One region of the Photobacterium kasasachensis genome, then DNA from elsewhere that is predicted to be linked to it. Evidence: predicted binding sites of a transcription regulator. Region 1 holds the regulator's gene; each other region holds the start of a gene.
What was found. The regulator CRP, encoded in region 1, controls carbon source genes, mostly activating them, when cyclic AMP is high. The targets are predictions, from matches to a motif close to TGTGANNNNNNTCACA.
Positions count from the first base shown of each region.

Region 2: cdd (cytidine deaminase) is a predicted target of CRP. The motif match lies at 6,471-6,486, and genes of this name have one in related genera.
Region 3: nagE (N-acetylglucosamine-specific PTS transporter subunit IIBC) is a predicted target of CRP. The motif match lies at 5,646-5,661, and genes of this name have one in related genera.
Region 4: rppH (RNA pyrophosphohydrolase) is a predicted target of CRP. The motif match lies at 3,975-3,990, and genes of this name have one in related genera.

Region 1 is NZ_JAKJSH010000009.1:48,885-56,887, reverse strand. Features, by position in the region: gene astA (arginine N-succinyltransferase) at 1-757, shown strand, start outside; gene astD (succinylglutamate-semialdehyde dehydrogenase) at 776-2,233, shown strand; gene L4D19_RS13750 (DUF1338 domain-containing protein) at 2,276-3,070, shown strand; gene L4D19_RS13745 (hypothetical protein) at 3,147-3,341, opposite strand; gene crp (cAMP-activated global transcriptional regulator CRP) at 3,590-4,222, opposite strand; gene L4D19_RS13735 (OsmC family protein) at 4,495-4,899, shown strand; gene L4D19_RS13730 (phosphoribulokinase) at 4,990-5,859, opposite strand; gene L4D19_RS13725 (YheU family protein) at 5,990-6,208, opposite strand; gene L4D19_RS13720 (hydrolase) at 6,328-7,299, opposite strand; gene L4D19_RS13715 (aminotransferase-like domain-containing protein) at 7,319-8,003, opposite strand, start outside.
Region 2 is NZ_JAKJSH010000017.1:30,454-38,456, reverse strand. Features, by position in the region: gene L4D19_RS21745 (hypothetical protein) at 1-286, shown strand, start outside; gene L4D19_RS21740 (thiopurine S-methyltransferase) at 696-1,337, shown strand; gene purT (formate-dependent phosphoribosylglycinamide formyltransferase) at 1,418-2,593, opposite strand; gene L4D19_RS21730 (hypothetical protein) at 2,822-3,220, shown strand; gene L4D19_RS21725 (TAXI family TRAP transporter solute-binding subunit) at 3,367-4,335, opposite strand; gene L4D19_RS21720 (DMT family transporter) at 4,497-5,393, opposite strand; gene cdd (cytidine deaminase) at 5,525-6,412, opposite strand; gene L4D19_RS21710 (CidB/LrgB family autolysis modulator) at 6,618-7,295, opposite strand; gene L4D19_RS21705 (CidA/LrgA family protein) at 7,298-7,636, opposite strand; gene L4D19_RS21700 (winged helix-turn-helix domain-containing protein) at 7,727-8,003, opposite strand, start outside.
Region 3 is NZ_JAKJSH010000006.1:134,231-142,233, forward strand. Features, by position in the region: gene asnB (asparagine synthase B) at 1-245, opposite strand, end outside; gene L4D19_RS08335 (cation:proton antiporter domain-containing protein) at 570-2,156, opposite strand; gene nagC (DNA-binding transcriptional regulator NagC) at 2,358-3,572, opposite strand; gene nagA (N-acetylglucosamine-6-phosphate deacetylase) at 3,575-4,711, opposite strand; gene nagB (glucosamine-6-phosphate deaminase) at 4,724-5,524, opposite strand; gene nagE (N-acetylglucosamine-specific PTS transporter subunit IIBC) at 5,780-7,270, shown strand; gene glnS (glutamine--tRNA ligase) at 7,680-8,003, shown strand, end outside.
Region 4 is NZ_JAKJSH010000021.1:21,570-29,572, reverse strand. Features, by position in the region: gene L4D19_RS24085 (sigma-54-dependent transcriptional regulator) at 1-316, shown strand, start outside; gene L4D19_RS24080 (hypothetical protein) at 782-1,027, shown strand; gene L4D19_RS24075 (NADP(H)-dependent aldo-keto reductase) at 1,142-2,176, opposite strand; gene L4D19_RS24070 (DUF6482 family protein) at 2,369-2,671, shown strand; gene mutH (DNA mismatch repair endonuclease MutH) at 2,663-3,334, opposite strand; gene rppH (RNA pyrophosphohydrolase) at 4,144-4,665, shown strand; gene ptsP (phosphoenolpyruvate--protein phosphotransferase) at 4,692-6,947, shown strand; gene L4D19_RS24050 (sulfite exporter TauE/SafE family protein) at 6,957-7,760, shown strand; gene lgt (prolipoprotein diacylglyceryl transferase) at 7,827-8,003, shown strand, end outside.

The DNA.
Region 1 (8,003 bases):
TTATACCTACCACCTGAGTACCGTGGTTCACTCATCTCGTCGTCTGAATGTTCACAATGTGGTGAAAGTACTGACATTTGGTAATGACTACACCGGTGTGAGCGAGCTATGCACCCTGTTCCTACGTCCGGAATGGCGTCAGGGGCTGAATGGTCGCCTGCTGTCGAAGTGCCGTTTCATGATGATGGCCGAGCACCCGGAGCGATTTGACACCACGGTGATTGCCGAAATGCGCGGCGTTTCCGATGAGGAAGGGCATTCGCCGTTCTGGGAATGGCTGAAAGAGCACTTTTTCTCGATTGATTTTACGTTGGCAGACTACCTGACCGGGATTGGGAAGAAGGGCTTTATTGCCGATCTGATGCCGAAGTTGCCGATTTACGTCAACCTGCTTAGCCCGGAAGCCCAGGCGGTGATTGGCGAGGTACATGAAAAAACACGCCCGGCACTGCGTTTGCTGGAAAAAGAAGGATTTAGTTGCCGCGGTTATGTCGACATTTTTGATGCCGGCCCGACTGTCGAGTGTGATACCCGCAATATAGAATCAGTACGCCATTCGCAGCGTTGTAGCGTTGTGATTGGCGAGTCTGCGACAGGCAAAGACTGCATTATCAGCAACAGCTCATTTGAGAATTTCCGGGCTGTTGTCGGTAAGGTCGTCCTTGATGAAGAGAAGGCGATCGCGCAGATGGACGCGGAAATGGCAGAAGCACTGCAGGTGAAAAATGGTGATCAGGTTCGCCTGATTGCGCAATAAAAAGGACGGGAGAACATCATGACACAATGGATAGCAGGAAACTGGCAGGAAGGTAATGGCGAAGCGATGCAGTCACTGAACCCGTTCAGCGGTGAGGTGATCTGGCAGGGAAAAGGCGCGACTGCCGAGCAGGTCGAGCTAGCTGTTGCCGGTGCCCGTCAGGCTCTCCTGAGCTGGCGTAAAACAGCCTTTAGTGAACGTCAGGCCATCGTTGAGCGTTTTGCCGAGCTGGTCAAAGAAAACAGCGAACATATTGCCCGCACCATTGCCGAGGAAACCGGTAAGCCGTTGTGGGAGACCCGAACGGAAGCCGGGGCGATGGTCGGCAAGATAGCCATCTCGCTACGCGCCTATGATGAGCGTACCGGCCACAAGCAGAAAGAAGTGGCCGGAAGCCAGGCCATTTTGCGTCACCGTCCGCTGGGTGTCATGGCAGTCTTCGGTCCTTATAACTTCCCGGGCCACTTGCCTAACGGCCACATTGTGCCTGCGCTGCTGGCCGGAAATACCGTTGTATTCAAACCGTCAGAACTGACGCCGAAAATTGCCGAAGAGACCATGAAGCTGTGGCAGCAAGCCGGCTTGCCAGGCGGGGTGATTAATCTGGTGCAGGGGGCCCGTGCCACGGGTGAGGCCCTGGCTGGTTCTTCCGGTATCGATGGCTTGCTGTTTACCGGCAGCGCCAATACCGGTCATATCCTCCACCGTCAGTTTGCCGGTCAGCCGGGCAAGATGCTGGCGCTTGAGATGGGCGGCAATAATCCGATGGTTATCTCCGAGGACTATGGCGAGCTGGAAGCGACTGTCTACACTATTATTCAGTCAGCCTTTATCAGTGCCGGACAGCGTTGTACCTGTGCCCGTCGTCTGTATCTGCCGCAGGGCGAGAATGGGGATGCGCTGCTGACGCGTCTGGTCGAGGCCACATCGCAGCTTGTTATCGACGGCCCGTTTGCCGAGCCGCAGCCATTTATGGGGCCGCAAATCTCCGAGGCGGCCGCTGACGGTATCGTCCGTGCTCAGGCCAACTTGGTGAGCTTGGGAGGCGAGGTTCTGCTGGAAGCCAAACGCGGCCAGGGGGCGGTAGTGACGCCGGCTATCATCGAGGTGAGCAAGGTGGCCGAGCTACCGGATGAAGAATACTTCGGCCCGCTCCTGCAGGTTGTCCGTTATCAGGGGCTGGAGCAGGCGGTAACGCTGGCCAATGATACCCGCTACGGTTTGTCGGCAGGGCTTGTTTCTACCCGCGACGAAGAGTGGCAATACTTTATTGATCACATCCGTGCCGGGATTGTAAACCGTAACCGGCAGCTAACCGGGGCCAGTGGTGATGCACCATTTGGTGGACCGGGCGCATCCGGCAACTTACGACCGAGTGCATATTACGCTGCGGATTACTGTGCGTATCCGATGGCATCGATGGAAGGTGATCAAACTGAGTTACCGGCTCAGCTATCACCGGGTATCAAGCTGTAAGCGCGAGAAAGCGGAATTAATCGACAAGGGGATAGCATCATCATGGAAAGGGTTGAACAACTGTTTAATGCGCTGTGGCAAGATTATACCCAGCGTCTATGTCCGTCGGCAGGTCAGGTTCATGATCTGCTGGAGGAAGGTGAGCCCCTGCTCAATGATCATATTGCGCTGCGGACGTTTAACCTTCCGCAGGTCGGGCTTGACCGCCTGGCTGCGCCATTTATTGCCATCGGCTATAAACCGTGCGGCAAGTACCATTTCGAGGCGAAGAAGCTCTATGCCGAGCACTTTGAGCACCCGAATCCGTTGGCACCTAAAGTTTTTATCAGTGAATTGATGGTGGGGCAGTTCTCGTCATTGTTACAGGAGACGGTACGCGATCTGGTTAACCAGGTACCGGAAGAAGCCATGCATGATCCGGCGTTTCTTTACGGCGGGCGGTTATGGGATCTGGACTATGCGACCTATGAGCTGTTGTCGGCAGAAAGCGAATATGCCGGTTGGTTGGCGGCGCATGGTTTCGGTGCTAACCACTTTACCGTCAGCATTAATCAGCTGGAGCAGTTCACCGAAATCCAGGAAGTGAATCACCTGCTACGTCACAACGGTTTTGCGATCAATGAGTCAGGCGGGGAAGTCAAGGGTAGTCCGGAGGTGATGTTGGAGCAGTCTTCAACAATGGCCGATCGGGTGCCGGTGAACTTTTCGGATGGCGTACGCGAGGTGCCGGGTGGTTTCTATGAGTTTGCCAAACGTTATTCGACGGCTGATGGTGAACTGTACCGGGGATTTGTCGAGGCCTCGGCGGACAAGATATTCGAAAGTACTAATCAGTAATTACAGTAATTAAGCTAAGTGCTCGATCCACGGCTGCCATGGGTAGCCGTGGTTTTTATATTTTTAGCCCATGTCGCTAGTGCTGGCTGTCCAGCGGAGGTAGCCATGGACTGTCATTGCCCTGATGGCGGCTGGTGGAGTCAAATGTTGTCTGCTGCTCCAGATAGTGGCGCTGGCCGCTAAAGCCCGTCAGCTCAACGGTCGCCGGCAGCGTTTGGATCACGGCGGGTGGTGTGTTGCCGGCATTCGGCGCAAAGCGTTCTATATCCATATAATTGCGTTCCGTATTATCCGAACGGTATCTGACGCCGCTTCCGTTATTGGGGCCAGACTGCGAAGTGTATACAATACACATATGCACAATGTAGCATTGATGGTGGGGATCGCAAGAGGAACAATAGTGAGCGCTGTAGCAAATTATGTCTGAAGCTATTACATTGATGCCCAGCAGGTATACATCGGACACAAAAAAAGCCGCATGATGCGGCTTTTTATCGTTTTGCTTTCCGGGTACCGGGTTTAGCGAGTACCGTAAACTACAATCGTTTTACCGTGTGCCGAAATGAGGTTCTGCTCTTCCAGCATCTTCAGGATACGACCGACAGTTTCACGTGAACAACCGACAATCTGGCCGATTTCCTGACGCGTGATCTTGATCTGCATACCATCTGGGTGAGTCATCGCATCAGGCTGCTTCGCAAGGTTCAGCAGTGTCTGGGCGATACGACCTGTAACATCCAAGAATGCAAGATCACCTACTTTCTGGCTGGTCACCTGCAGGCGGCTTGCCATCTGAGCAGATAGGCGCATCAGAATATCTGGGTTTACCTGAATTAGCTGGCGGAATTTCTTGAAAGAAATCTCGGCGACTTCACAAGGTGTCTTCGCACGAACCCAAGCTGTACGCTCCTGACCTTCTTCGAACAGGCCTAGTTCACCGATGAAGTCACCCTGGTTTAGGTAAGACAGGATCATTTCCTTGCCTTCTTCATCCTTGATCAATACGGCAACAGAACCCTTGACGATATAGTAGAGCGTTTCTGCTTTCTCGCCCGCATGAATCAAAGTGCTCTTTGATGGGTACTTATGAATGTGGCAATGGGAAAGAAACCACTCTAGAGTTGGATCTGTTTGAGGTTTACCTGGAACCATATTACTAACTTCCTCTGCGTTTGTTGCCCAACAACGATATCCTTATTACTTGAAGCTGGGCCTAACAATAGAATTGTTCGCCGTCTAGGATATGCAGTCAACCGCTGGGCTGCAAGCTCACGTGAATAATTAGTTCAGAGTTTATCTTTTTTCGGCGCGTATTTCTTGATATTGATCTATCTGAAATGGGCATTTTGTAGTCATAAGTGTGCACATGATCACACCGTTGTGAGTTAGTGCCAAATACCCCTGTTTTAAGTAAGGAGAAAGCAATGCAATCACGCGTGAAATGGGTCGAAGATATGACCTTTCTGGGCCAGTCAAATTCTGGCCATAGCGTCGTAATGGACGGTAATGGGGGCGAAAAAGCACCAAGTCCGATGGAAATGGTGCTCATGGCTGCGGGAGGTTGTAGTTCGGTCGATGTGGTCGACGGATTAAAGTCTGCCGGCCAGAAGATCACGGCCTGTGAAGCACAGATTTCTTCCGAGCGCCGTGAGCAGGCTCCGCGTATTTTTACTTCGGCAAACTTGCATTTTGTGGTTACGGGTCATGATCTGGACGAGGCTCTGGTCGAGAAAGTCGTAGCCGATTCGCTACAGAAGTATTGCTCGGTTTGCCTGATGCTGGGTGAGGGCGTAGAAATGACCCATTCCTACGAAGTCGTGAAAGCATAAGCGTAGCGTTACGAGAGGCGAGTATCGAGTAAGAGCGGAAAGTATACCTCTCGCACCTCGTTACTCGACTCTTGCTATTGGCCTTTGTTATTACCCGATTTTACCCGTTTCGATTAATTGCTGGATCAGCGGTCGCATGATCAGCTCCATGGCAAAGCTCATTTTTCCGCCTGGTACCACCAGGGTATTGTGGCGCGACATAAAGGAGCCCTGGATCATTGACAGCAAATACGGGAAGTCGACATTTTTGATCCCGCGAAAACGGATCACCACAAAGCTCTCATCCAGGCTGGGAATCGCCTTGGCACTGAGCGGGTTGGAGGTATCAACCGTCGGTACCCGCTGAAAGTTAATATGGGTACGGGAAAACTGCGGGGTAATGTAGTTGAGGTAGTCGTCCATTGAGCGAACGATCGACTCCATGACAGCTTCGCGGGAGTGTCCGCGATCCCGCGTATCCCGGACGATCTTCTGGATCCATTCAAGGTTCACAATCGGAACCATGCCGATGAGTAGATCGACATGCTGGGCGACATTGATCTCGCCGTCGACGACCCCGCCGTGCAGTCCCTCGTAGAACAGGACATCGGTATTTTCCGGCAGATCCTGCCACGGGGTGAAAGAGCCCGGCATTTGGTTGTAGGGAACGGCCTCGTCAAAGGTGTGCAGGTAGCGCCGGAACTGGCCACTGCCGTCATCGCCGTATTGACGGAAAAAGGTTTCTAGCTGGGCGAAGTCATTGGCCTGGGGACCAAAGTAGCTGATATGGCGCCCCTGTTCTTTGGCCTTGCGAATTTCGACATCCATTTCCGGACGAGTAAAGCGGTGAAAGCTGTCCCCTTCTAGCCAGGCGGCGTTAATGCTCATCATATTGAACATTTTACGAAAAGCTTCAGAGGTGGTGGAGGTGCCAGCACCCGAAGACCCTGTTACTGCAATAATTGGATGTTTTGCAGACATGACAAACCCTGTCGTTAACATTAACGGAAAGAGTTATTAACAGGCTGGAGAGGGAAGGTCAAGTATAACTCGGGCTGCAAGGTGAAAAATGATACCGCGGCCCGGTATGGTTAACGGCTGTTGGTTAGGGTCAGGAGTGCAGATCTCGGCGCAGCTTGATGTCGACCGATTCGTGCAGCTCGGAAAAGACAATCACGGCATCACCTGAGGCTAGTTGCTGGCGAACATGTTGCACTTTTTGCTCCATGGTCAGTTCACTTTCACCATAGTCGGTACCTTCGCGCAGAACGAAGTGCTCGATGAGGTTTGTCAGGGTCTCCGGATCGATTTCTTGCCAGGGAATAATCATAGCGGTGTTATCAGCATGTAAGACGGATAGCTGATTATATTGTGAATTTCATAAATTGTAGAGCGGTAATATGGCCCCGCAACAGATCTCAGTAACAGAGCCAGAGTACTCCCGCTTTTTTAGTCTTTGATTACTTTCTCAAACCATTCGGGAACGGTTTTTTCCAGCCAGAAGTTCGGGTTGCGCAGCGAACCGCTGACAAAACCGACGTGGCCACCGTATGGACTGAGATGGTAGTCGATATTCTCGGGCAGGGACTGGGTCGGAATAACGGCCGAGGTCATGAACGGATCATCGGCGGCATGAATGATCCGCAGCCGCGTCTGTATGCGCTGGAGCTTATTGATGCCGCTACAGCGCTGGTAGTAATCGTCGGCGTCTTTGAAGCCGTGCAGCGGTGCGGTCACCTGCTCGTCAAATTGCCACAGTGACCGAATCTCCCCTACCTGGCTGGCCGCTATTGGCATCTTGTCCGGCAGGGCAGCAATTTTACGGCTGAGGTTTTTTTTCATCGAGCCCAGCAGATATTGCTGGTAGACCCGGGAAAAGCCCTGCTGAATCCGTTCTGAGCAGGAAGCTAGGTTCAGGGGCGGGGAGATGACCTGTGCAGCCGTAAGCTCTGACTTATGACTGGTTTCTGCCAGGTAGTTCACCAGCATATTGCCGCCAAGCGATACACCGACGGCAAATATCGGGGTGTCGGGAAACTGCTGGCGTAACCATTTGATAAAAAATGCTGCATCCGTGGTTTCACCGGAGTGGTAGCCGCGAGCCTGGCGATTAATCTCACCGCTGCAGCCGCGAAAATGCATCATAACCCCGAGCCATCCCTGCTGGCTGGCGGCATGCAGCAGTCCGTTAGCATAGGGACTGTGAAAACTGCCTTCCAGGCCATGGAATAAAATCATGATGGGTTTGCTGGCCGGGTGCTGTGCTGCCTGACCTGTCCAGGCCAGGTCGAGAAAGTCGCCGTCAGGGGTTTCTATCCGTTGCTCTACCGGAGTAAATAGCGGCTTGCGGCGAATAAAGCGTGGCAGCAGTGTCTGTAAGTGGGCATTGCGTAACCCGTTAGCGGGTTCAAAGGGCATCATCGGCAACTCCTCTTCCCGGTTACAGGGGAAAGTCATTCATGGGATCTTTTTTTAACAGCTCTGCCAAGATAAGCAAGCCCTGTTCCAGTTTACTATGGGTGAAGGGGGCACTGATCGCGAGTCTGACCGCCGGTGGGATGGTTGCACCCGGCGGGGTAAACATCTCGGCTGACTTTATGATCACCCCCTGTTGCTCGGCTGCCGAGACAAAGTCACTGAGCCGCCAGTAGTCAGGCAGTGTCAGCCAGACATGAAAACTGTCCTGGGTATGCTGAATGGAAAACTCCCCCAGATGCTGCTCCACCAACTGCTGGCGCTGGTTGATATCGTGGTGGATATCTTGCAGCACCCGGTCGGCATCCCCTTTGTGGATGAGTTCGCAGGCCAGCCCGGTAAGTAGAGGACTGATCATCAGGCTGTGGTTGTGAAGTGCGGTGTTGAGTCGCTGTTGCAGATTGAGCGGCACCTGGATATATCCCAAACGTAGCCCTGGTGCGAGGCATTTTGACAGCCCGCCGACATGGATGACCTGTTCCGGATCGAGGTTGACCATCGGGGCCGGGCGCTGCTGTGGCAGCAGACCGTTGACATCGTCTTCAACCAGCAACAGCTGGAACTGGCGGCAGATAGCGAGGATGTCATGGCGACGCTGCTCGCTCATGGTGGCGGTTGTCGGGTTTTGCAGCGTCGGTGTGCAATAGAGC
Region 2 (8,003 bases), on a different contig from region 1:
ATTTGAGTGCCTTGAAAGAATTGTCGACGAATACCGTAAGAAAGTTCGTGACGCGGAGTTTAATAAACAGAATGACAGTGAAGTCGCTAAAGTCCTAGTTCTGCTTGTCGGAAACTCTATGTTCAACTTGGCAGATGAATTTGCAGATTGGGTAAACCGTGGTGGCGATCGCAGCTACGGTGGTAAGTTCTTTGTCTCTAAGCAGCTAATGACGTTGCTTGAGCCTGTGACTTTCCGCGGTGTAACTGTACGCCGTGATTCGATCAAGCTGTTCAGAATTTCCTAATTGTCCGGTTTGTATCGTTTGTTCAATGACTCTCATAAAAGAAAAATTGAAGAACAAATTTATAATCTCGCCTAGCGCAGTCTAAGCCAGATTAGTAGAAAAGGATGCTTCGGCATCCTTTTTTGCATCTGAACGCTGAGAAACGAACACTTTCCGTAATACTTATTGATAATAGCTTTATTTGTGCCTGTGATTGATTATAGAGCGATTTGGTGGTGTTTTGTGCGCATTGTTGTTGTGATTCGTTTGAGGCGCTCAGAAGGCGCCTGAGGCGTTTATGGGCGGTGGCAGTGTTTCCGGTTAGCTGAGGGCGTACCGAATGCTGGATCAGAGCAACAAACTATGGTCAGATAGCGGCCATAGAGATAAATACAAACGTAAGTAAAGTCAGTTAAGAGATTCTAATAAGATGGATGCAGAATTTTGGCATAGCCGCTGGGCGGAGAACCGTATCGGTTTTCATTTAAGTGACATTAATCCAGTACTAACGAAGTATTGGCCTAGGCTAAACACGACACGTACCGATACCGTGTTGGTGCCTATGTGCGGTAAATCAGTTGATTTGGCCTGGCTGGCTGAAAAACATGATAATGTTGTCGGTATTGAGCTCAGTGATATTGCGGTACGGGCGTTTTTCTCCGAGCACTTTTATACGCCGATGGTGACATCGATAGGTAATGGTCAGACGCTCTATGAGTTCGATGAAATTACCATTCATTGTGGCGACTTTTTTGCCACTCGTGTTGAGCCTGTCGATGTGGTTTATGATCGTGCGGCATTGATTGCGATGCCTGAGAACATGCGCAAAATGTATACGGAGCACTTGCTTTCGATGGTGAAGGCTGGTGGACGTATTTTGCTGGTTACTCTGGATTATCCGCAGCCAGAAATGGATGGCCCTCCGTTCAGTGTCACCAAAGATGAAGTTGAGCAGCTGTTCGCTGGTTGTAAGATCACCCACCTTGATCGCGACGATGCCGATGAATCACACCCACGCCGTCAGCGTGGACTGTCACGTTTTGCAGAAGAAGTGTGGCTGATCGAGCTGTAGTTAGCCAAGCTATACCCGTAAACAAAAACAAAAAGGAGCCAGTGGCTCCTTTTTTCATGCTTGGCGTATTTGTATTTTTGTTAAAAAACGACTTTGATATCCGAAGCTGTTTCAACCGCGTCGCTGATTGCCTGATCTGTAGTGTCTCGGCGAGTCAGGGCAACGCCTAAACGACGGCGACCGTTAATTTCTGGCTTGGCAAACAGGCGAACCTGCGTTTGCGGACGGGCCAGTGCAGTTGCCAGGTCATCAAACCGGATGTTGTCGGAAACACCTTCAGACAACACAACAGCCGATGCTGACGGGCCGTAGTGGGTGATAGCGTGAATCGGCAAGCCAAGGAAAGCGCGAACATGCAGGGCGAACTCAGATTGATCCTGAGAGATCAGGGTGACCATGCCGGTGTCATGCGGGCGAGGGGAGACTTCGCTGAACAGAACCTCATCCCCTTTGACGAATAGCTCAACACCAAATAAACCATAGCCACCCAGTGCGTTCACTACTTTTTCGGCAACTTCCTGAGCGGCCTTAAGAGCGTCAGCTGACATTTGCTGTGGCTGCCAAGACTCGCGGTAGTCGCCGTCTTCCTGACGGTGACCGATAGGATCGCAGAAATGCACGCCATCAATGGCACGAACGGTCAGCAAGGTAATTTCGTAATCAAACTCGACAAAGCCTTCGACGATGACACGTCCGGCTCCTGCACGTCCGCCTTCCTGTGCATAGTGCCAGGCTGATTCGATGTCTGCCGGTGTTTTGATCACGCTCTGTCCCTTGCCGGAAGAGCTCATGATTGGCTTGACGACACAAGGTGTACCGATGCGCTCAACTGATGCGGCGAAATCATCATACTGATCTGAAAATTCATAAGGGGAGGTTGGAATAGCCAATGTTTCTGCCGCAAGGCGACGAATGCCCTCACGGTTCATAGTAAGCTTGGTCGCATTGGCAGTTGGTACAACATTCAGCCCATCGGCTTCTAGCTCAACCAGCGTATCGGTGGCAATTGCTTCGATTTCCGGCACCACATAGTGAGGCTGTTCCTTGGCAATAACTTGTTTGAGCGCTTTGCTATCGAGCATATCGATAACATGGCTGCGATGGGCAACCTGCATCGCCGGGGCATTGGCGTAGCGATCAACAGCGATAACTTCAAGACCTAAACGCTGACATTCAATTGCAACTTCTTTTCCTAGTTCGCCGGATCCTAGCAGTAGAACACGGGTTGCATCTGTGCGAGTCGCTGAACCTAACATCGAATTTCCTTACGATAAGTATTGATACTGAGCGCGATCATACAGGAATTTAATCATCACGCAATCGTTTGCGTTGTTTGTTTTTGCTTGGTTTTTGCCTTGTTGTTCCAAGGCTATACTTAGAGGTTTCTTTGTAAAAGTTTTGTCATGATTACTGCGGGGCTATCGAGTCTTAGGGGGTTTTTGGTTAACGTAGGCCCATTATTCGTTACCGACAGTATGATTACGATGAAAAAAGTTTTACTAGGCTTGGCGCTTGCTCTTTCCGTTTCAGCACACGCTTCACAAAGCGTCGGGGTGTTTTTTGGTAGCCCGATGAGTGGTATTCAGTACAAGACGAACGATCTTCGATTTTCTCTTGGCCTGGATGATTTTGGTGTAGCGGTAGACAAGACGTTTAACTTAGGTTCACTCGTCAATGACCCTGATCTAAATAGCATGTACACCTTCGTTGGTGCTCAGTACGTCGATAACAAGTATGACAAACTGGGTGTGCGTTCAGGAGTAGGATTCCAGGTGCCGGTAAGCCAGTTTGAACTCTACGGTGAAGTTGGCCCGACACTGTATGTCGTAGAAGACGTTGATCTGGAGCTAGAAGGCGCACTGGGCGTTCGCTATCGCTTCTAAGTGGATTTGAGTTAGTTGCAAACTAAAAAGGCTGGATACTCCAGCCTTTTGTCATTTGTATTGCTTGTGCCGGGAATGCTTGTGGTGTGTAAGTCGCATTCTGTGACGCTGTCACAAGCGTTGTTCTATTGCTAACCCTATTAACTCTATTTTATGAGTTTTGCTTCCTGGTAGTACTGTTTGGCACCATCATGAAGCGGCGCAGACAAGCCATCTTTAACCATTTCTTCTTTCTTCAGATTGGCAAAGGCTGGGTGAAGTTTGCGGAAGGTATCAAAGTTGGTAAACACGGATTTGACGACCTGATAGATCAACGCTTTGTCTGTTTGGGCCGATGAAACAAACGTGGCACCGACACCAAAGGTTTTCACGTCGCTGGCTGAGCCTTTGTACATCCCACCGGGTACTGTTGCGACACGATAAAAGTCATTCTCGGCAATCAGTTTGTCGACCACAGGCCCTGCCACCTCGACAATCACGCTGTCACAGGATGTAGTGGCTTCCTTGATCGCACCGCTAGGGTGGCCAACGGTATAGATCATCGCATCGATTTTGTTGTCACAAAGGGCTTTAGATTGCTCGGATGCCTTCAACTCGGAAACCAGCGCGAAGTCTTTATTCGTCCAGCCAAGGGCTTTCATCAGTACTTCCATCGTTCCTCGCTGGCCGGAGCCCGGATTGCCGATGTTAACGCGTTTCCCCTTTAAGTCTGTGAAGGTCTTAATGCCAGAGTCGGCTCTGGCGACAACGGTAAAGGGTTCAGGGTGAATAGAAAAAACCGCACGAAGTGATTTGAAAGGGCCTTTGTCGGCAAATTTGCTGGTTCCATTATAGGCGTGGTATTGCCAGTCTGACTGGGCGATCCCCAGATCAAGCTCACCAGCCCGAATTGTATTGATGTTATAAATTGACCCGCCGGTACTTTCTACCGAGCAACGGATGCCGTGAGCGTCACGGTCTTTGTTGACCAGACGGCAAATCGCACCGCCAGTTGGATAATACACACCTGTAACGCCACCAGTACCAATGGTGATGAATGATTCTGCGCGTACCGTGATTGAGAAGAGCAAAGAAAAAAGGCTAATGAAAAGAGACGCTAAACCAAGTTGCTTCATATCAGGTTCCTCTGAGTAACAAATTTCTCCGTACGATTGAAAAGTATAGAAGAGATACCGTAACTCACTCAGTTTCTTCGTAATAATGAGCAGTTGTTCTAATTGGCTAGCAAGAAAAAGAAAATCCCCGGCAGGCGGGGATTTTGGGGAGAAGTGATGGGTTAGGCTGCTTCGCTTTTAACGGTTGCCTTTTTATTTTCCCACTGGGTGATAAAGGCGACGGAAGCGATAATAATGGCAGCGCCAAGCCATAGACGGCCCGGCGGTACCCAGCCAAAGACAACCCAGCCAGCCAGTACGTTCAAAGGAAGCTTGGCATGGTCAAACGGCTGAACGAATGAGGCATCGGCAACCGCGTAGGCTTTGGCAATCGACCATTGTGCCAATGCTGTCAGCAATCCGGCTCCGGCAAGCAGTACCCATGTCAGCCCGCTTGCAGGCATAGTGAAGTCCGGCACCGCAAGAAACAGGTTGAATGGCGTGATCAGAATCAGCAGGTAGACAACCATCGTCGTTGGCGAGTCATCGACAGACATCTTTTTCACCATCAGTGAATAGCAGGCCCAGAAGAATGCAGCACCAACAGGCAGTAATGCTGCCCAACTGAACGAGTCGGCCCATGGCTCAAGAATGATCATCGCACCAACAAAACCTGCCAATGTTGCCGCCCAGCGTGCAATACCGACTTTCTCTTTCAGGAACAACCCAGACCCGATAGTGGCAAACAATGGTGAGGTCATAAGCAGCGCAATACCCTGCCAGATAGGCACCGGATAGGCGAGTGCCCACAGCCAGAGCTGAATACCAATTACTGAAAGGAACACACGTAAACAGTGCATGCCAAAGTGTTTGGTTTGCAGTGCCTGCCTTAGACCCAGGCTTCTTAACCAAGGGAAGATAGCGATAAGGGCAATGAAATATTGAATAAGTGCAACAGTGGTTGAGGGCAGGTGAAGCATGACACTCAGGTATTGAGCCAGGCTGTTGACGATAGCAAATGCAAGCCCTGCGGTTAGCATCCAGCTGGCGCCCTGGAGCGGATTGTGGTGATGAGACATGGGTAATATTATCAGTACAGGTAATAAAATCTTACGGCATCATACCCCTGCATAAGAGAGGATGAAACTGATTTAAAAAGAAAAACCGCCATTCGGCGGTTTTTAAATAGTCAGATTATGCTGCGCTACTGTTAAGCCGCTACATAAGTAAGAGGTACATCTGGGTTCAGCGCTTCCAAGGTGTTTTGGGTATCTGCCAGGTGGCTGATAGTGCTGTCTGATTTTTCTACCAGTGCCGCTTCTTCAATGTCTGAAAGCGGGTAGCCAGCCATGTTCATGTTAACCAGTGCAACCTGAAGCGGTGGCAGGCTTGGGTTGAACGCTGCGTTCTCGGCATACTTACCAATGAAGGTTTTACCGTCTTTGGCTTTTAGTGCAACACCACTGAAGTTCTTGGTGTATGGCGCGTGAGAGCCGTTGGCTGCCGCACATGCTTCTTTAATCAGTGCTTCGGTCGCATCGGTTTTCAAACCATGGTCAACGCTCGCCAACAGGGCATCAGTAATGTTCAGATCAGCAGGACCGAATGACTCAGGCAAGTATTCCTGAAGCTTTTTCGCTGCGCGTTCAGGTAGCTGGACAACCAGGCTCTGTGCTGTAGTCAGCTCGTTCATGAACTGGCGACAGTGGCCGCAAGGGCTGTAGTTAATGGTGATATCGGAAATTCCTCTTTCACCCTTCACCCAGGCATGGCTGATTGCAGACTGTTCGGCGTGAATGGTTTGCGACAGAGAAGCACCGACGAATTCCATGTTAGCGCCAAAGTAAAGGCGACCAGATTCACCGCGCACAATAGCACCGACGAAGAAGTTGGAAATCGGAGCAACGGAATAGGCTGCAGCAAGAGGAAGCAGAGCAACACGCAGTTCACTGTCCGTCATCTGTGTCTTAGCGAGCAGCTGTTCGAATACTTCTGGGCTCAAAGTTGCATCAAAGTTTGCATCTTCTAAAACAGGCTTAATTGCAGTCGCCAGATCAGAGGGTAAAGTGCCTAAAGCATCCATCACTTTAGTATGCATGAGTGTTACTCCGTATTGTGTATGGAGAAACATTGTAGGCGCAGTGATTAATTTCATGTGTGATCTTTGTCACAGATACCTAATCGCCGTTACACGCATTACATAAATGAGAGTGGTGTCACACAGATTTTAATTTTCGCGCCTTTATTTATCAATAAGTTAACGATGTATTCGATTACCTGCATATATTGTGAATACTAATGTCTTAGCTGAATAACTTTAAGATTAGTGGAAAAATAGCCGGTGCAAGGATAGATGTCATTACACCGCAGATAACAAGCGCCAGTGAACTGAATGCGCCATCCTGATAGTTTTCTTCCGCCGCTTTTGCCGTTCCAAGGGCATGAGATACCGTCCCCATGGTTAGTCCTTTTGCGATAGGGGCTTCAATCCCCACTAACCGAAATAGCGGGTAACCCAATACCGCGCCGAACAAACCCGCAATAATCACCATGATGGCCGCAATTGCCGGAACACCGCCAATCTGTTCAGAAACCGCCATTGCGATAGGTGTAGTAACAGATTTAGGCAAAATGCTTGCCGTTAGCTGAGGATCGGCACCAAGCGACAAAGCGATGCCGGCTCCGGTTAGCATCGACAGAACACTGCCAGCCAGACACGCGGTGAAGATGACTTTCCATTTTTGTCTGATTTGGGACAGCTGTTCATAGAGGGGAAACGCCAATGCGACGACAGCAGGCTCAAGCAGCGCGTTTAGCCATTTGTTTTGTTCGAAATAGGTCTCATATGGCACGTTCAACCATACCAGCAGAGGAATAATGACAAGCAGGCAGATCAAAAGTGGGTTGACGATAGGGTGCTGAATGTACTTTGAAATATACCGGGCAATATAGAAAACAATTAATGTTGTAGCCAACCAGATCATCATTTTTCCTTGTAGTGAGTCGCCACGCCAATAACCAGAAAAACAATCAGGCTGCTGCCAATGGTGCTGAGTAAAATCGGTAAGGTGTTTGCGGAGAGTAAATCAAGATAGTTCATCAGGCCGACGCCAACAGGAACGAAGAGCAATGCCATGTGGCGAATGAGCAGATGGCAGCCTTCTTTTGCCCAACTGGAAGGGATGAGCCCCATTGAGAGCACGATGAATAGAAGCAACATGCCGATGATGCTACCGGGAATAGCCAGCTGGGTAAGGTGCTGTATCGCCTTGCCGATAAACAGACAAATGAGAATGACAGAAAAGGAACGGAGATATGCCATGAGCCTTGATTCCTAACGAAGAGACTCATTCATCATACAAAACAAATGTGATCTAAGCCACAAAAAATTTGAACGCAAAAATACCGGTTGCTAGAAGTTTGAAACAACCACAATCGCAACCCCGGCAGCAGCTAGTAACAGCACTGAAATCTTATGCAATAGGCTGTATTTAACAATGTGCTCGGTGGCTGACTCTAGCTTTGGTTCCTGGTTACTTTCGGCAGGAAGTCTCGGTTGTTTATCAAAGGTATGGACAAGACGGCATGTTTTGTCTGGGAGGGGAACGCGAAAGCCAAAGTGAGGAATAACTTCAATCGGAATGGACATCTCGCCATTGTATTCGAGCTTTTTTGTCAGCGAGATCAAT
Region 3 (8,003 bases), on a different contig from region 1:
TTGTGGTTGTAAATTTCACCGTTTACCGCAAGAGCATGTGTTTTATCTTCGTTGTACAGAGGTTGCTCACCGCTGTTTAGGTCAACGATAGCCAGGCGCTCGTGCACCAGAATGGCTTTATCTGACGAGTAGATACCTGACCAGTCAGGACCGCGATGACGCATTTTCTTGGACATTTCTAGCGCGGTTTCGCGCAACGCTGCTGCATCACTCTTGATGTCTAAGATACCGAATACTGAACACATACTTCTGACTCCAACTTTTAAATCGCTTGTCGCTATCCATAATTGTTTGGGAGGGAGTAAGAATTGAGTATCTAGTTCCTAGTCTAGAGACTTAATTCTTACTCCTTGCTGCTAACGTCTCCCGTTCTTAATTGTTAAAATTGCGTATTCGGTAAAATAAAGCAACCTTTAATCTCAATTCAATTGAAGAAAAGCCTTGCTGGTGAATATTATCCAATAAAAAGGGGTTTATCTGAATTTTATCTATAATTGGCTGGTTTTTTGAACGAAAAAACAAACGGCAGCCGAGGCTGCCGTTATAAAAAGTGAAAAATGGTTGGGGGGCTAGAGTGGTTTTATATCGGGTGACAGGTGCTCACAGACATGGCGGGCAAACCCACTGCCTGCCTCATTGTAAATGTTGAATGCCGCATCGACCCCCAGTTCGCTGAGCAGGGCTTCATCATCACTGTATTTGGCTATTGCCGCGATCTTACCTTGGTAATGACCCTCGCGAATCTGTTCCAGAGCAAAGCTGTTGGCCTGGCTATGAGGCATTGCCAGCAAGATCAGTTCGGTGTTGTGGCGTGAGATAACACGCGCCCAGAAATCGGGGTCGGTGGCGTCGCCGTGGATCACATTGCGTCCGGCTGCTCGATGGATCTGGACGGAGTCTTCACGGGTCTCGATACCTATGACTTGCTCGCCATAGCGTGCGACTAGTTCATCGTAGGCACCTGAGCCAATACGGCCCATGCCCAGAATCATGATTTTCTTGTTACCGAGGTCAATCAGCTTATCGCTCGAATTAAGTTTGTCTGGCTCAAACTCTTTTAACCACTTCGAGGCATCTTTGTATAACCGGTGGCCGATACTATTGAGTGGAGCCGCGATCAGGAATGACAATGAGACGGCAATGGCGATGGCTACCAAAAAGTTGCCTGGCAGCATTCCCAGACTGTACGCTAGCCCGCCGACAATGAGGCCGAACTCGCTGTAGTTGAACAAGGTGAGCGTACCAAGCAGTGACGTCCGGACCCGGTAGCGGAACAGGTTGAAGATGACGTAGTAGAGGATGCCTTTTATCGGCAGTAGCAGTAGCAGCAAAATGGCCATCAGGAAGCCGTCGAGGGTCGGTTCTTCCGACAGGCCTATGTTGAGGAAGAAGCAGACAAGCAACAGCTCTTTTAGGTTGAATAGTGATTTTGACAACTCCGAGGCCTTGGGGTGAGCGGCTAGCATCATACCCAGGATCAGAGCGCCTAAATCTGCCTTCATGCCGACAGCCTCGAACAGACCGGCCCCGGCGACCAGGGCAAGGAAAATCCCATACAGTACCAGCATTTCTCCGTGGCCGGCCTTGTCGAGAATTTTAAACAGTGATGGACGCAATAGGGGCAGGGCAAACAAGGCTAACGCAGTGATTTCGGGCACTTTGCCGGTCGAAACGGTCAGGAATATAACGGCAAAAATATCCTGCATGACCAGTACCCCAATGGCAAGGGTGCCGTAGGTAGAGTTGAGCTCGCCTTTTTCCTGCAGCGCCTTGATCGCAAAAACGGTACTTGAAAATGAGAGTGCGAAGGCAAGCAGGCCAAGCTGCACCATATCCAGCTCGCTGAGCATTCCGAGGCCGAGTTGTTTCAAAGCCAGCAGGGCAAGGGTAAAGAGGCCGGTTGTCAGCAGGTTATGCAGTGTCGCTCCTCCCCAGATCTCTTTGGCAAGCAGGGTTTTGACATCGAGTTTGAGACCAATCGAGAACAGTAGCAGGGTAACGCCGAGATCGGCCAGGACACTGAGGACTTCGGTTGACTGGTAGCCTGCGCTATTGAGGGCAAACCCCGCGACAAGGAAGCCTACCAGAGGAGGAAGCTTGCACCTCAGGGCTATAAAGCCAGCCAGAAAGGCGGCTATGATAAAAATAAGTTCCATGTTGAGACTAATTATCCTTTCTTATTGTGTTCTCGATAGCACTATCGCATAACCCATAGTGTAGCTTGGGCGTAGGGTGAATTTTTTTGCGCAATATACCACAAGGGGCATGTACCTGTCCGGTACATGCCCCTTTTTAGTGTGGCGAAAAAACTGCTGTGCTATAAGGTTGGCATGCAGTCAGACGCTGTGTTGTCGGCCTTAATCTTCAAGCAGTCGCTGAAGCAGCACGCCGTTTAGCATAGCCCGCTTGATCATTGAAAAAGCCCCGATGGTAGGCTGGCTATAGAGCTCAGATTCTACAATCGGCAGATCTTTATGGAACGTTGACAGTGACTGGGTTTCGACACAGCGTCGGATGGCCGGAAAAACGACATCTTTGGCCTGGATGATATTGCCGGCAACCACGATTTTTTGCGGGTTGAATAAATTAATCGTCATAGCCAGTGCCTTGCCGAGTTGATTACCGACCTTGATCAGTACCTGGCTGGCCAGTTCGTCACCCTTATTGGCCGCTTCGCAGATGGCTGGCATAGTGACTTCCTCCAGCTCCTGCAGGCTGCTACGGTAACCTTGGGCCAGCAGGCTCTGAACCTGCTTGATGATGGCCGGATCTGCCGCCACTGTTTCCAGACAGCCAAAGTTGCCGCACTGGCATTTGTCACCGAGCGGATCAATCTGGATATGGCCAATCTCACCGACATTACGGTTAAAGCCTAGGAACACCTGTCCGTTCACGATGATCCCGGCACCGGTACCGTGGTGGACACTGATCAGGATTGAATCTTTGCAGTCCTGACTTGCGCCGAAATAGTGTTCGGCTAACGCCAGGCCTCGGATGTCGTTACCGACAAAGCAGGAAACGCCGAATTTCTCGCTGATAATTTCCGAGAGTGGAAAGTTATCCACCTCAATATGTGGCATATATTCGACCACGCCGGTTTCCGGATCAATCAGTCCCGGCAGGGTAATACCGAAAGCGACCAGCTCACGCATGATATTTTGGTTGTCTGCGATGAACTGGCGGATATGGCCAAGCAGGCCGTCGGTCAGTTCTTGCTGGTTGGCGTAATTAAACTGATGAGCGGCACTGGCTATGTGCTTGCCGCTCAAATCGTAAATGGTCAATTCGATATAGTTGCGTCCAAGCCGGATAGCAATCGAATGGAAAGGCGCTGACTCTGTCGTCAGCGAAATGGCACGTCGTCCACCGGTGGAGGCTTGCTGCGCGACCTCTTTGATCAGGCCGCGCTCAAGCAATTGGCGGGTGATTTTAGTAACGCTTGCAGGAGCCAGCTGACTTACGTCTGCTACCTGGATACGTGAAATAGGGCCTTGCAAGTCAATGAGTCTGTAAACAGCTGCACTGTTAAGCTGCTTTACCAGATCTACATTACCAATTTGTCCGCCTGTCATAGTTAGTTCTGCTCGTATTCACCGTTAACAACAGTCGCCCGAACATGGAAGTCACGATCAAAAATAGCCAGGTTAGCAACCATGCCTTTTTTGATGGCTCCCAGTGTCTTGTCCGCACCAATGGCACGAGCAGGATACAGGGTTGCCATACGAATCGCTTCGTCCAGGGCGATACCTGCATGCTCGACACTGTTTTGAACTGCTTCAATCATGGTTAGTGCCGAACCGCCAAGTGTGCCATTTTCATCAACACACTTGCCATCACGGTAATATACTTTCTTACCGACAAAAATAAAGTGATCAATGTCTGCTCCTGCTGGTGCAGTTGCATCGGTGACCAAAACAAGTTTTTCGCCTTTCATCCTGTGAGCCATACGAATATTGGCATAATCTACATGAAAACCGTCCGCTATCACCCCAGTGTAGACATCCGGCGTGTCGTAGATGGCCCCGACCATGCCTGGCTCGCGGCCGGCAATCGGTGTCATGGCATTAAACAGGTGGGTCGCAAAGCTGATACCGGCCTCAAAGCCCTTGCGCGCCTCGACATAGGTGGCATTGGTATGGCCTGCAGAAACAACAATACCGGCCTCGGCCAGCTGTCGGATATGCTCGTGGGAGTTCTGTTCCGGTGCCAGTGTTACCTTGGCCACGATATCGGCATTGTCACAGATGGTCTGGATCATGGCGTCATCGGAACGACGGATGTGATCGACACTGTGGATACCTTTTTTCATCACGTTCAGGTAAGGGCCTTCCAGGTGCAAACCGAGCGAGTGGTTTTGATACTGGGCGTGATATTCGCGGGCCGCGGCAATGACCGCTTTCATATCGTCGTCAGACGAGGTGATCAGCGTCGGCAAGAAGCTGGTGCAGCCTGATTTTAGGTTGGCGCGGTGCATGGTATGGATGGTATCGGCATTGATCTCATCGTTTAGCATGACGCCGCCGCAGCCGTTGAGCTGCAGATCGATGAAACCTGGTGTCAGGTTGGCCCCGTCCAGATTCAGCGTTTCAATATCTTGAGGTAGCTCGTCAGCAGGGCAAATAGCGTGAATGTTCACGCCGTCAATAATGACGGCGTGGTTATTCAGCACATCGCTACCGGTAAAAATACGGCAGTTGGTAAGCGCGTACATGAACAACTCCTATTACAGGTTCTTGATGTTTTCAGCTTCCAGTTCCTGGAAGTATTTCACAGTTTTGACTTTCAGCTCCTGTGTTGACGGCTCGTCACAGACAATCAGTGATTTAGGGTGTAGCTGAAGGGCAGATACCGTCCACAGGTGGTTAACCGAACCTTCAACGGCGGCTTCAAGAGCCTGAGCCTTGTTGTGGCCGGTAACCAGAATCATGATTTCCCGTGCATCCAGCAACGTACCAACGCCGATGGTTAGTGCGTACTTAGGTACCTGATCCATATCACCGTCAAAGAAGCGCGAGTTTGCAATACGGGTGTCTTCTGTCAGTGTTTTGATACGGGTGCGTGATGCCAGCGAAGAAGCCGGCTCGTTGAAGGCAATATGTCCGTCGTTGCCTACGCCGCCCATGAACAGATTAATTTTACCGTAAGATTTGATCTTGTCCTCGTAACGCTGACACTCGGCTTCGTGATCGTCAGTATTACCATTCAGAAGATTGATGTTTTCTTCTTGAATATCAATGTGCTGGAAGAAGTTGCTGTACATGAAGCTGCGGTATGATTCAGGGTGGTCGGCTGAGATACCGATATACTCATCCATGTTGAAGGTAACAACGTGCTTAAAACTTACTTCTCCAGCTTCATAAAGCTCGATTAAACGCTTGTATGTTGCCAGTGGAGTACCACCTGTTGGTAAACCTAATACAAAAGGACGGTTGGCTGTTGGCTGAAATTTATTAATAGAATCAGCGATATAGCGAGCTGACCACAAACCTACATCTTTAGCTTTATTCAGCGGGATTAGTCTCACGGTGATACCTCATTCCTAGTAGAAAATACGATTAAATCTTAGCGGCATATTACCTTTGTTTTGGATAATAAAATAAGTTTTATGATCGGGCTAGCAAAATCGCTCTATTGTTAGTTAATCAGGTGATAAAGATCACAATTGATGAGGTTTTAATTTGCGGGGCGAAATTAATCTCTTACACTGCAAATGACTTAATCGGATAACTAAAAAAAGTTATCTGGATCGCATCTAAGAAAACCATAGGGGGAACTAAGGGTGAATATTCTTGGATATTTTCAGAAAGTAGGTAAGGCGTTGATGGTACCTGTTGCCACACTGCCTGCCGCCGCAATATTAATGGGTATTGGCTACTGGATTGATCCGAACGGCTGGGGTGCAAACAGTGCACTGGCTGCCTTTTTGATCAAGGCTGGTGCCGCTATTATTGATAACATGTCTGTACTGTTTGCAATTGGTGTTGCGTACGGTATGTCTAAAGATAAAGATGGTGCAGCAGCACTTTCTGGTTTTGTTGGCTTTTTAGTCGTTACAACGCTGCTGTCTCCGGGTGCAGTTGCACAAATTCAAGGCATTGACCCTAGTGCAGTGCCTGCAGCATTCGCGAAGATCAATAACCAATTTGTCGGTATCTTAGTCGGTATCGTATCCGCTGAAATCTATAACCGCTTCTCTGCTGTAGAACTTCACAAAGCCCTGGCATTCTTCTCGGGCAAGCGTCTGGTTCCTATCCTGACGTCATTCGCAGGTATCTTTATTGCTTTCATCCTGATGTACATCTGGCCAGCCGTTTATGGTGGTCTTGTGAACTTCGGTGAAGGTATCCAGGGTATGGGTGAGATAGGTGCTGGTATCTATGCATTCTTTAACCGTCTATTGATTCCTGTCGGCCTTCACCACGCACTGAACTCTGTATTCTGGTTTGACGTTGCCGGTATCAACGATATTCCTAACTTCCTTGGTGGCGCGAAATCTATCGCTGAAGGTGTGGCGACTCCGGGTGTGACCGGTATGTATCAGGCTGGTTTCTTCCCAATCATGATGTTCGGTCTGCCAGGTGCGGCGCTTGCGATGTACCATACGTCGAAAGCGAAGAACAAAGAAAAAGTTGCTTCAATCATGATTGCAGCTGGTTTCGCATCATTCTTCACCGGTGTAACTGAGCCGCTAGAATTTGCCTTCATGTTCCTGGCTCCTGCGCTATACGTTGTTCACGCAGCACTGGCTGGCTTGTCTGTATACATTGCGGCATCAATGCAGTGGATTGCTGGCTTCGGCTTCTCGGCTGGTCTGGTCGATATGGTGCTCTCTACGCGTAACCCGCTTGCGGTTAACTGGTACATGCTAATTGTTCAAGGCCTGGTATTCTTCGGTCTGTACTACGCAATCTTCCGTACTGTCATTGTTAAGTTCGACCTGAAAACACCGGGTCGTGAAGACGATGATGCCGAAGAAGGTTCAGTTGCGGGTTCAGAAGAAACGGGTGAGCTGGCAAAACAGTACCTGAAAGCACTGGGTGGCCACGGTAACCTTGAGAACATCGATGCATGTATCACGCGTCTGCGCCTGACACTGAAAGACAGTAGCCTTGCTGATGAGAAAACTCTGAAGGCTCTGGGTGCCATGGGTGTGGTTAAACTTGGTACTAACAATATTCAGGTTATCCTTGGCCCGCTGGCGGAAATCGTTGCTGGCGAAATGAAAAAAATCCCGGCATCTGAAGATCTCTCTTCGGTAAAACTGCCTTAATGACCTAAGGCCGGGTTCCTGATCAGGGAGCCTGGATTACGGCGTGAAGAGCGGCCTCTTGTTTGGAGGCCGTTTTTTTTTCCAAAACAAGCTTACACTGAGGCTTGGCCATCGCTACCGCAAGGCTCCGCTCTGGTTCGGCGGGTTGTGCCTTGCTAGTTTCCGAATACGCTTTCCCCGAAGTGTATTCCGAAGCTGCCCTGGTAGTTTTAGGCTTGGGTTGCCCTGCATCTTGAGGTAGCTTGGGTATATTGATGCTCGAATTGGGTGTCATCTGTTTATATTGCCCTGCGATAGCGGGGTTTTTTTATACATATCGACAAACAATGCACACTATTTGTTGAGTCGTGCACCATATTTATGGATCATAGAGGGTTCTAAAATCCTGTAAGCACACGAGGTGTAATAGATGAGTGAATCTGAAGCTCGTCCAACTAACTTTATCCGCCAGATCATTGATGCGGATTTAGCAAGTGGCAAACATACAAGCGTACATACCCGATTCCCGCCGGAGCCGAATGGCTACCTGCACATCGGTCATGCTAAATCAATTTGTTTGAACTTCGGTATTGCTCAGGACTATCAGGGTCAATGTAACCTACGTTTCGACGATACTAACCCTGAGAAAGAAGACATCGAATACGTTGAGTCTATTAAGAACGATGTTAACTGGTTGGGCTTCGAGTGGAGCGGTGAGATTTGCTATTCATCAAACTACTTCGACAAGCTATAC
Region 4 (8,003 bases), on a different contig from region 1:
GAAACTGATATTGAGCTACCCGTGGCCGGGTAATGTCCGTGAACTGATCAGTCAGTTGAAGCGGGCGATATTGCTGGCGGAGAGCAAGGTGATCGAAGCCGATCACCTGGATCTCCCGCGGCTGAGTGATGACAAGCAGAGTCTGAAGACGATTCGTGAGGAGTCTGAGCGCTGTGCGTTGCTATCGGTACTGGAGAATAACAAAGGTCAGATTTCTGCTGCCGCCCGTGAGCTGGGCGTATCGCGGGCGACGATGTACCGGTTGCTGAATAAGCATGATCTTGTACCGCCCCCCCGGCATTTCCGACAAAGCTGATGATTGCCGAAAGCGCCTCTGGGCGCTTTTATTGTTTGCTGCTAGCGTTAATCGATTGAGAATAAAGACAAACGTCCCTTTTGTATAAAAATCAGTGATTGTTTTATGCTGCATTATTCATCAGAAAGGCGCTATCTCCGGCGGATATCCATGTTTGGACCTGTTATCTCAGCATAAAGTATTTTTATGCAATTAAGTGCTAATATATGCTTGTTTTATTCGTTCTGCTGGTTAAAATTACCCCAGCTTTATCCCTTTCTTATTTATTACCAGGAGGAAAACATGATGACTATCAGTATCTTGAAATGTCTGCGTCCTGCTGGTGATCTCTTGAAGTACACCAACCACTAACAGCAATTCGCTGTGTAAATGGGCCGCGGATATCTGTCGCGGCGAGTCAAATTGTCAGCTTACTACGGCAGTATCCGTGTCCCTCTTATTATCTAATTAATGGAGAGCACTACTATGCGCCAATCTGTCTATTTACGTATCGCAGTCTTGTTAGTTCGTCTTGACGTCCATCGCGAGGATGCCGCATGGCGTCGCGCACACCGCCGGATCCGTCTGGATATCCCTCACCTGTCTGAGCACTTGCTGCAAGATATCGGTGTGGGTAAAGACTACCGGGTGGAAAACTACCTGTTGTCCGATAAAGCCGGTCGTATGATCCGTCACCTAAGGCGAGAGTATAAGTCTAGACTCGTGACATAATCGTAACGCCTTGCTCTTAATACGTAGCGAGCAAGGCGTAATGGCTAAAGCACAATACTATCAAGCCCCCGTCTGACGGGGGCTTTGCTTTTTCAAAGGATTAAACGGAGGTGCCTACGGGCAAGGGTTGGAGTAGGTGACGCCGACAGCTTCCAGATCGGCCAGCACCTCGTTGCCGAGCGTGAGGTTGACACTGTCGATATTGGCTTCCAGCTGATCGAGGTTGGTGGCTCCTATAATTGTTGATGCGACGAAAGGACGCTGATTGACGAAGGCGAGCGCCATCTTGGCCGGATCCAGACCGTGCCTGTTGGCGACATCGATATAGGCCTGGGTGGCGGCCAACCCCTGCGAATTAAAGTAGCGTGAGAATCGCTCGAACAGGGTGCAACGGGCACCGTCCGGCCGGGCGCCATCGAGATACTTGCCGCTTAGCGTACCGAATGCCAAGGGGGAGTAGGCAAGCAGTTCGACACCTTCATGATGGCTGATTTCCGACAACCCGACCTCGAAGCTGCGGTTGAGCAGGTTATACGGATTCTGGATAGTAATGACCCGAGGAAGGTTGTGCTTCTCGGCAAGGCGAAGAAATGACATAACGCCCCACGGTGTTTCGTTGGAGAGCCCGATATAGCGAATTTTACCGCTTCGCACCAGCTCGGCCAGGGCTTCCAGGCTGTCGGTTAGCGTCACGCCGGAATGATCATCCGCATATTGGTAGTTAAGGCTGCCGAAACAGTTGGTTTCCCGCTGTGGCCAGTGAAGCTGATAGAGGTCGATATAATCGGTTTGCAGCCGGTTGAGGCTGGTTTCGACAGCGTCGTGAATATTACGGCGATCCAGCGCCATATTGTCACGGATATAAGGAAGTCCCCGTGGACCGGCCACTTTGGTCGCCAGTACCACCTTGTCTCGCTTGCCGGATTTGGCTAGCCAGTTACCGATATAGGTTTCGGTCAGTCCCTGCGTCTCGGCTGTTGGCGGGACCGGATACATCTCGGCGGTATCAATAAAGTTGACACCGCGTTCAAACGCGAAATCTAGCTGGCTGTGCGCTTCCGATTCGTTGTTCTGCTCGCCAAACGTCATGGTGCCGAGACAGATTTTGCTGACGTCGAGCGAGGAGTGGGGGAGTCGGTGATATTCCATAAGCCCTCCTTGGACTGATTGCTATCTATTGAATATAACCTGTCTGTCCGTGGGTGAGAAGACCGGTGTTGACCTTGAGCTAGTGGGGAAAGCTGTCGGTTTCACCTTGCCGATATGGTTAACGTGGCACATAGTTATAGACTGATATAACAATAATGTTTGATCGTCAGGGTAAGGATCCGAGGAGCTATAATGAAACTATCGCAGTTGAAGCACTGGCTTAAAGTTGATGATGGCAAAGTCCCTAAATGCATTGTGACCAGCTATGCCGGTTGCTCGGACTATCTGATGGAAGTGGAGTTTAAGCATCAGCTTGAGCCGCTGAAGGATGACAACGACGAAATGGTCCGCTTCCAGTCCATCGAGCAGGTCAAGGATCTCCTCCGTCCGCTGGGGATCACCTCGGTGATATTGCGGGTGACGGATCCCTATGATGAGTTTTCTCCGGACGGAAAGGTCTCTGACTGCCGGGAAGACATGACGATTTCACTGTAAGATGAAATAACGTTCCAGCAGCTCTGCAGTAAAGTGGGTCTTGAGATAAAAGCCGCGGGGCAGGGTCTTTATCGGTTGCCCGTCGGCACCATAGGCCTCTGTTAGCGCCTTGCTGTTGGCAGCCTTTGGCCGAAGCTGCAGGATCTCGCCATGGCGTGCCGTAATTTTCTCGACATGGCCGAGCACGATCATATCCATCAACTCTTCCCAGTCCCGGCGTAAGCGCTGCTCTTCGTCCGGGGACGGGCTCCAAAGCAAGGGAGAACCAACGCGGCGATCAGCCAGGGCAATATCCCGCTCACCCTCCACAGGGATCCACAGTACTCTGGCCAGCTTATGGCGGATATGGCTATTTTCCCAACTGAGGCCCTGAAGGCCAATGAGTGGTGCCACACAAACAAAGGTGGTTTCCAGCGGTTTGCCGTTATAGCCGATCGGGATCGTTTTCAACTCGATACCCAGCTCGATAAAGTCCGGCACGGGCTTGCTGCCAGCGGTGGCGCCGAGGTGCCACTCCAGCAATTGACCGACCCAGCCCTTGTCCCGTTTTAGATCGGGAGGGGTGACAATACCTGCCTCCTTGGCGAGTTCGCCGAGTGACAACCCTGCCAGTTCATGGGCGCGGCTAAGGAGTTCTTGCTCTGTTTGGGGAGTTGGACGCATATCGGTACGAAGGTACTCTAAGGTGAATAGTCGCTGATGCCGAGCATACTAGCATAGCCCCTCTATGCTGATAAGAGTATGGGAAATGATGGGACAACTGTGAATAAATGGGTGGTTAATTTATGCACGATCCTAATTGCGCGGAGTGGATGATCAACACAGAAGGCTATGAGGTTTATTTTTAAGGTGTTGAAAAATATCATTTTAAAGCCGTTTTTGTTGACGGCAGTTTGCTGCTTGGCTTAGCTGGAAAAGGGTTATACAAGCAAAATGTAAGGATCTTTCACAAAGATATCCACAGGATAATTGGATAAATATTTTAATTTCTCACCATCTGGTTATTTATCCAGGTGTTTGTTGGTATTTTATTCGTTGTGCTGGGTGATAAATCAGCAGTTGGCTATGAGCGATGTGGATAAACGCGTTGTTGGTTGATCTTTGACCGATCTGTTTTTTCGGTATGGATGATCATTCAATACCATGGGTTAATTATTTCGTATGATAATTTAATTTGTTGTTTTTATATGTTTTTCTCTAGTATTTCTGATGTGTGTTTTAAAATGGTACGAAACAAAAATTGGCTTGAATCAGGCTGAAATAGAGCTTCTGCACAAATCTATCCACAGAAAGCGTGTATAAATGTGGCATAGGTCTCATTTGTCTGTTTATAAACTCGTCGGCCATTCGAAGTTATCCAGAAACTGAGTGCTAGGTAGGAAAAAACGGTTATTAATTAGAATGTTTGTTTACCCGTTGCATCGTCTGTGAAAAAATCACTGTTAATAGAGATTTATACTTGAGGTCGTCCAGTGATAGATGGCGATGGATACCGCCCTAATGTAGGGATTGTGATCTGTAATAGCCATGGCCAAGTATTCTGGGCTCGACGATATGGACAACACTCCTGGCAGTTTCCGCAAGGCGGCATTGATGAGGGGGAGACCCCGGAACAAGCCATGTATCGCGAACTGTATGAGGAAGTAGGGCTTACCAAGAAAGATGTCCGAATTTTGGCGTCAAGCCGGCATTGGCTACGTTATAAATTACCGAAGCGTCTTGTAAGGTGGGACTCTAAACCTGTTTGTATCGGGCAAAAGCAAAAATGGTTTTTGCTCAGCCTAGAATGTGATGAGTCAAAGGTGAATATGCAGCGTGGCAGCACGCCTGAGTTTGATGGTTGGCGTTGGGTGAGTTACTGGTACCCGGTGCGTCAGGTCGTGTCCTTTAAGCGTGATGTCTACCGGCGGGCACTAAAGGAGTTCGCGGCTATGGCCATGCCTTTCAAAGAGAGAAAAGAGCGCAAGATGAAGCGCAGAGGCAAGCGGGGATAACTCAGGATTACCGGATAAGGTTTACTATGCTGACGCAGCTAAGAGAAATTGTTGAAAAAGTCGCAAGCGCCCCAAATTTAATTGAAGCGCTGGATCAGCTTGTTGTCAGTACCTGCCGGGCAATGAAGACAGACTGTTGCTCTGTCTATATTGCCGATCACGAACGACAGCAGTTTACCCTGATGGCGACGCAGGGACTCACCAAACCCCACTACCAGATTCAGCTGGCTTTCGGTGAAGGGCTGGTGGGGCTGGTCGGCAACCGCGCAGAGCCTATCAATGTTGCCGATGCCCGGCATCATCCCCATTTCAAACATTTTCCCGGTATTGGCGAAGAGTCTTTCGGCTCCTTCTTTGGCACTCCCATTATTCACCAGCGCCAGGTGCTGGGCGTGTTGGTTATCCAGCAGCGGCAGCGACGCGAGTTCGATGAAAGCGAAGAGTCCTTTATGGTTACGCTGGCGGCGCAGCTGGCGGTGATCCTTGCCCATGCCAAGGCCCAGGGAATGTGGCCGGATCAACGTGACGGCCTGCACCTGATTGGTTCGGCTGCCTCGACCGGGGTAGCGGTAGCCCGTGCCTGGTGGGATGATAACCAGCCGCGGCTGGAACAGGTATCACCGGCATCTTGTCTCGATCTGGAGGCAGAGCAGGAAAGGCTAAGTATCGCGATTGAGCTTGCCAGTGCCGAGTTCCGCCGGCTGCGTAAGCGTTTTGACAGTGAGCTACACAAAGAGACGCTGGCTATTTTCGATCTGTTCAGTCACCTGCTCAATGATCCGATGCTGCGCAAAGATCTGTTTGCCAAAATTGCCGCCGGCGATCAGGCCGAGTGGGCGATCCGTCAGGTGGTCGAGGCATATTCCGATCGCTTTGCCAATATGAAAGACGACTACCTTAAAGAGCGGGCGCAGGATATTCGCGAGCTGGGCCAGCGCCTGTTGTTTTTCCTCCATAATGATGATGTTGCCGAGCACCAGTGGGATGAACCGGTTGTTCTGCTGACCCGAGAACTGACAGCGGCTATGCTGGCCAGTATTCCGCGGGACAAGCTGGCAGCGGTTGTCGCCCAGGAAGGTGCCGCCAACTCTCATGCCGCGATCCTATCGCGGGCGCTGGGCCTGCCTGCAATTATGGGGGTCGATTTTGTTCCCGAGAAAGTGCACAACTGCAAGGTCATTGTTGACGGGTACCGGGGAGACTTTCTGGTTAATCCTAACCGTCATGTCCTCGCAGAATATAACCGGCTGCTCAAGGAAGAAGACGAGCTGACCAAAACGGTCGAGGAGGAACTCGGCAAGGCATCCTATACCCAGGATAATCAGCGGATTCATATTCATCTGAATGCAGGCCTGAGCGCCGATACCAGTATTGCCGTGAATCAGGGGGTTGATGGGGTCGGGCTGTATCGAACCGAAGTGCCTTTCTTGTTGCAGCGTAGTTTTCCGTCGGAAGAAGAGCAAACGGTACAGTATCGGGCTATCTTATCTACCTACCGTGATAAGCAGGTGGTGATGCGGACCCTGGATGTTGGGGGCGACAAGCCTTTGCCGTATCTGGCTATCGAAGAGGATAACCCTTTTCTGGGCTGGCGGGGGATCCGCTTTACGCTCGATCATCCCGAAATTTTTCTGATCCAGGTCCGGGCCATGCTCAAGGCCAGTATCGGCCTTGAGAATATGGATATTTTGCTCCCGATGATATCTGGTATTGCCGAGCTGGACGAGTCGAAGGTCTTGATCGAGCGCGCCTTTGTCGAAGTGGCAAAATATGCTGAAGAGCAGGGGAAAGAACTGAAGCGGCCTCGGATCGGTATCATGATCGAGGTGCCGTCGATTTTGTACCAATTGTCGGCGCTGAAAGGAAAGGTCGATTTTATATCGGTCGGCAGCAACGACCTGACGCAATATTTACTCGCCGTTGACCGGAACAATTCCCGGGTTGCGAGTGTCTATGATGCATTGCATCCGGCCGTGCTCCATGCCATGAAGCATATTATCGATACCAGCCGGGGGTTGAATATCCCGGTTAGTGTCTGTGGCGAACTGGCCGGTGATCCGATTGGAGCGCTGTTGCTGGTGGGAATGGGTTATCGCTCCCTGAGTATGAACACCCGCAATGTAGCCCGGATTAAATATATTTTGCGCCATATTTCGGTGAGCGAAATGGAGCAGTTAAGCCGATTTGCTTTGCAGGCGACATTCGCTGATGATGTACGTGCCCAAACAACGGAGTTTGTTGACGAGCGCGGTTTGGGTGGCTTTATCCGTGCCGGTAAGTAGTAGGTTAAGATGATAGATAATGCGTTATGGTTGTTTGCCATGTGCCTGGTTCTGGGCAGTGGCGTTGGCTTGCTGGCTGGTTTGCTCGGTATCGGAGGCGGACTGGTAGTGGTGCCTGCACTGGTATGGCTGTTGCCTCGGGCAGGAATCGGCAGTGAGCTGGTAATGCATATTGCATTGGCGACCTCACTGGCCAGTATTGTACTGACCTCTGGCTCGTCAGCCCGTAATCACATCAGACTGGGAAATGTTGATTTCTCGATTGTGAAAACACTGGCACCTGGGGTGATTATCGGTGGCCTTGGCGGTAGCGTGATCGCCGAGCTGGTGCCGACGGCACTGCTGCCGAGAATTTTTGCCGTGATTGTGCTGCTGTTGGCACTGCAAATGCTGGCGTCGATGCGTTTTACCAATATGCGCCCTTTGCCCGGGCCTATGGCGACGGTATGTAGTGGCGGGATCATTGGGGTTGTGTCGAGTCTGGCCGGGATTGGCGGAGGATCGTTGACCGTGCCTTACCTCAGCTTGCACGGTGTTGAAATGCGCCGCGCGATCGGCAGTGCCTCACTGTCGGGGGCACTGATTGCGGTAGCGGGAATGGTGGGATTTATTACCGCGGGGATCGGTGACGAGACGCTGCCGCCGATGAGTATTGGTTATGTGTATCTTCCGGCATTGCTCGGTATTGTAATGACCTCAATGCTCACGACCCGTTATGGTGCTGCTTTGGTCAGCCGTTTGCCGACCATGACATTGAAAAAGATATTTGCCGTCTTCTTGCTGTTTATCAGCTTGGAGATGTTTTTGGGATAATTGATTAGGACGGGAAGAGCGCAAACGGTGCGTTTTCTTTCCTCCCTGCTTTCTGAGATAGATTGAATGAGCCAAGGTTATTTGACGTTTCCAAACATTGACCCGATTTTGATTGAGATTGGCCCGCTAGCGATACGCTGGTACGGCTTGATGTATCTGCTGGGGTTTGTCTTTGCCATGTGGCTGGCTAACCGCCGGGCGGATAAGCCGGGTAGCGGCTGGACCCGGGAGCAGGTCAGCGAC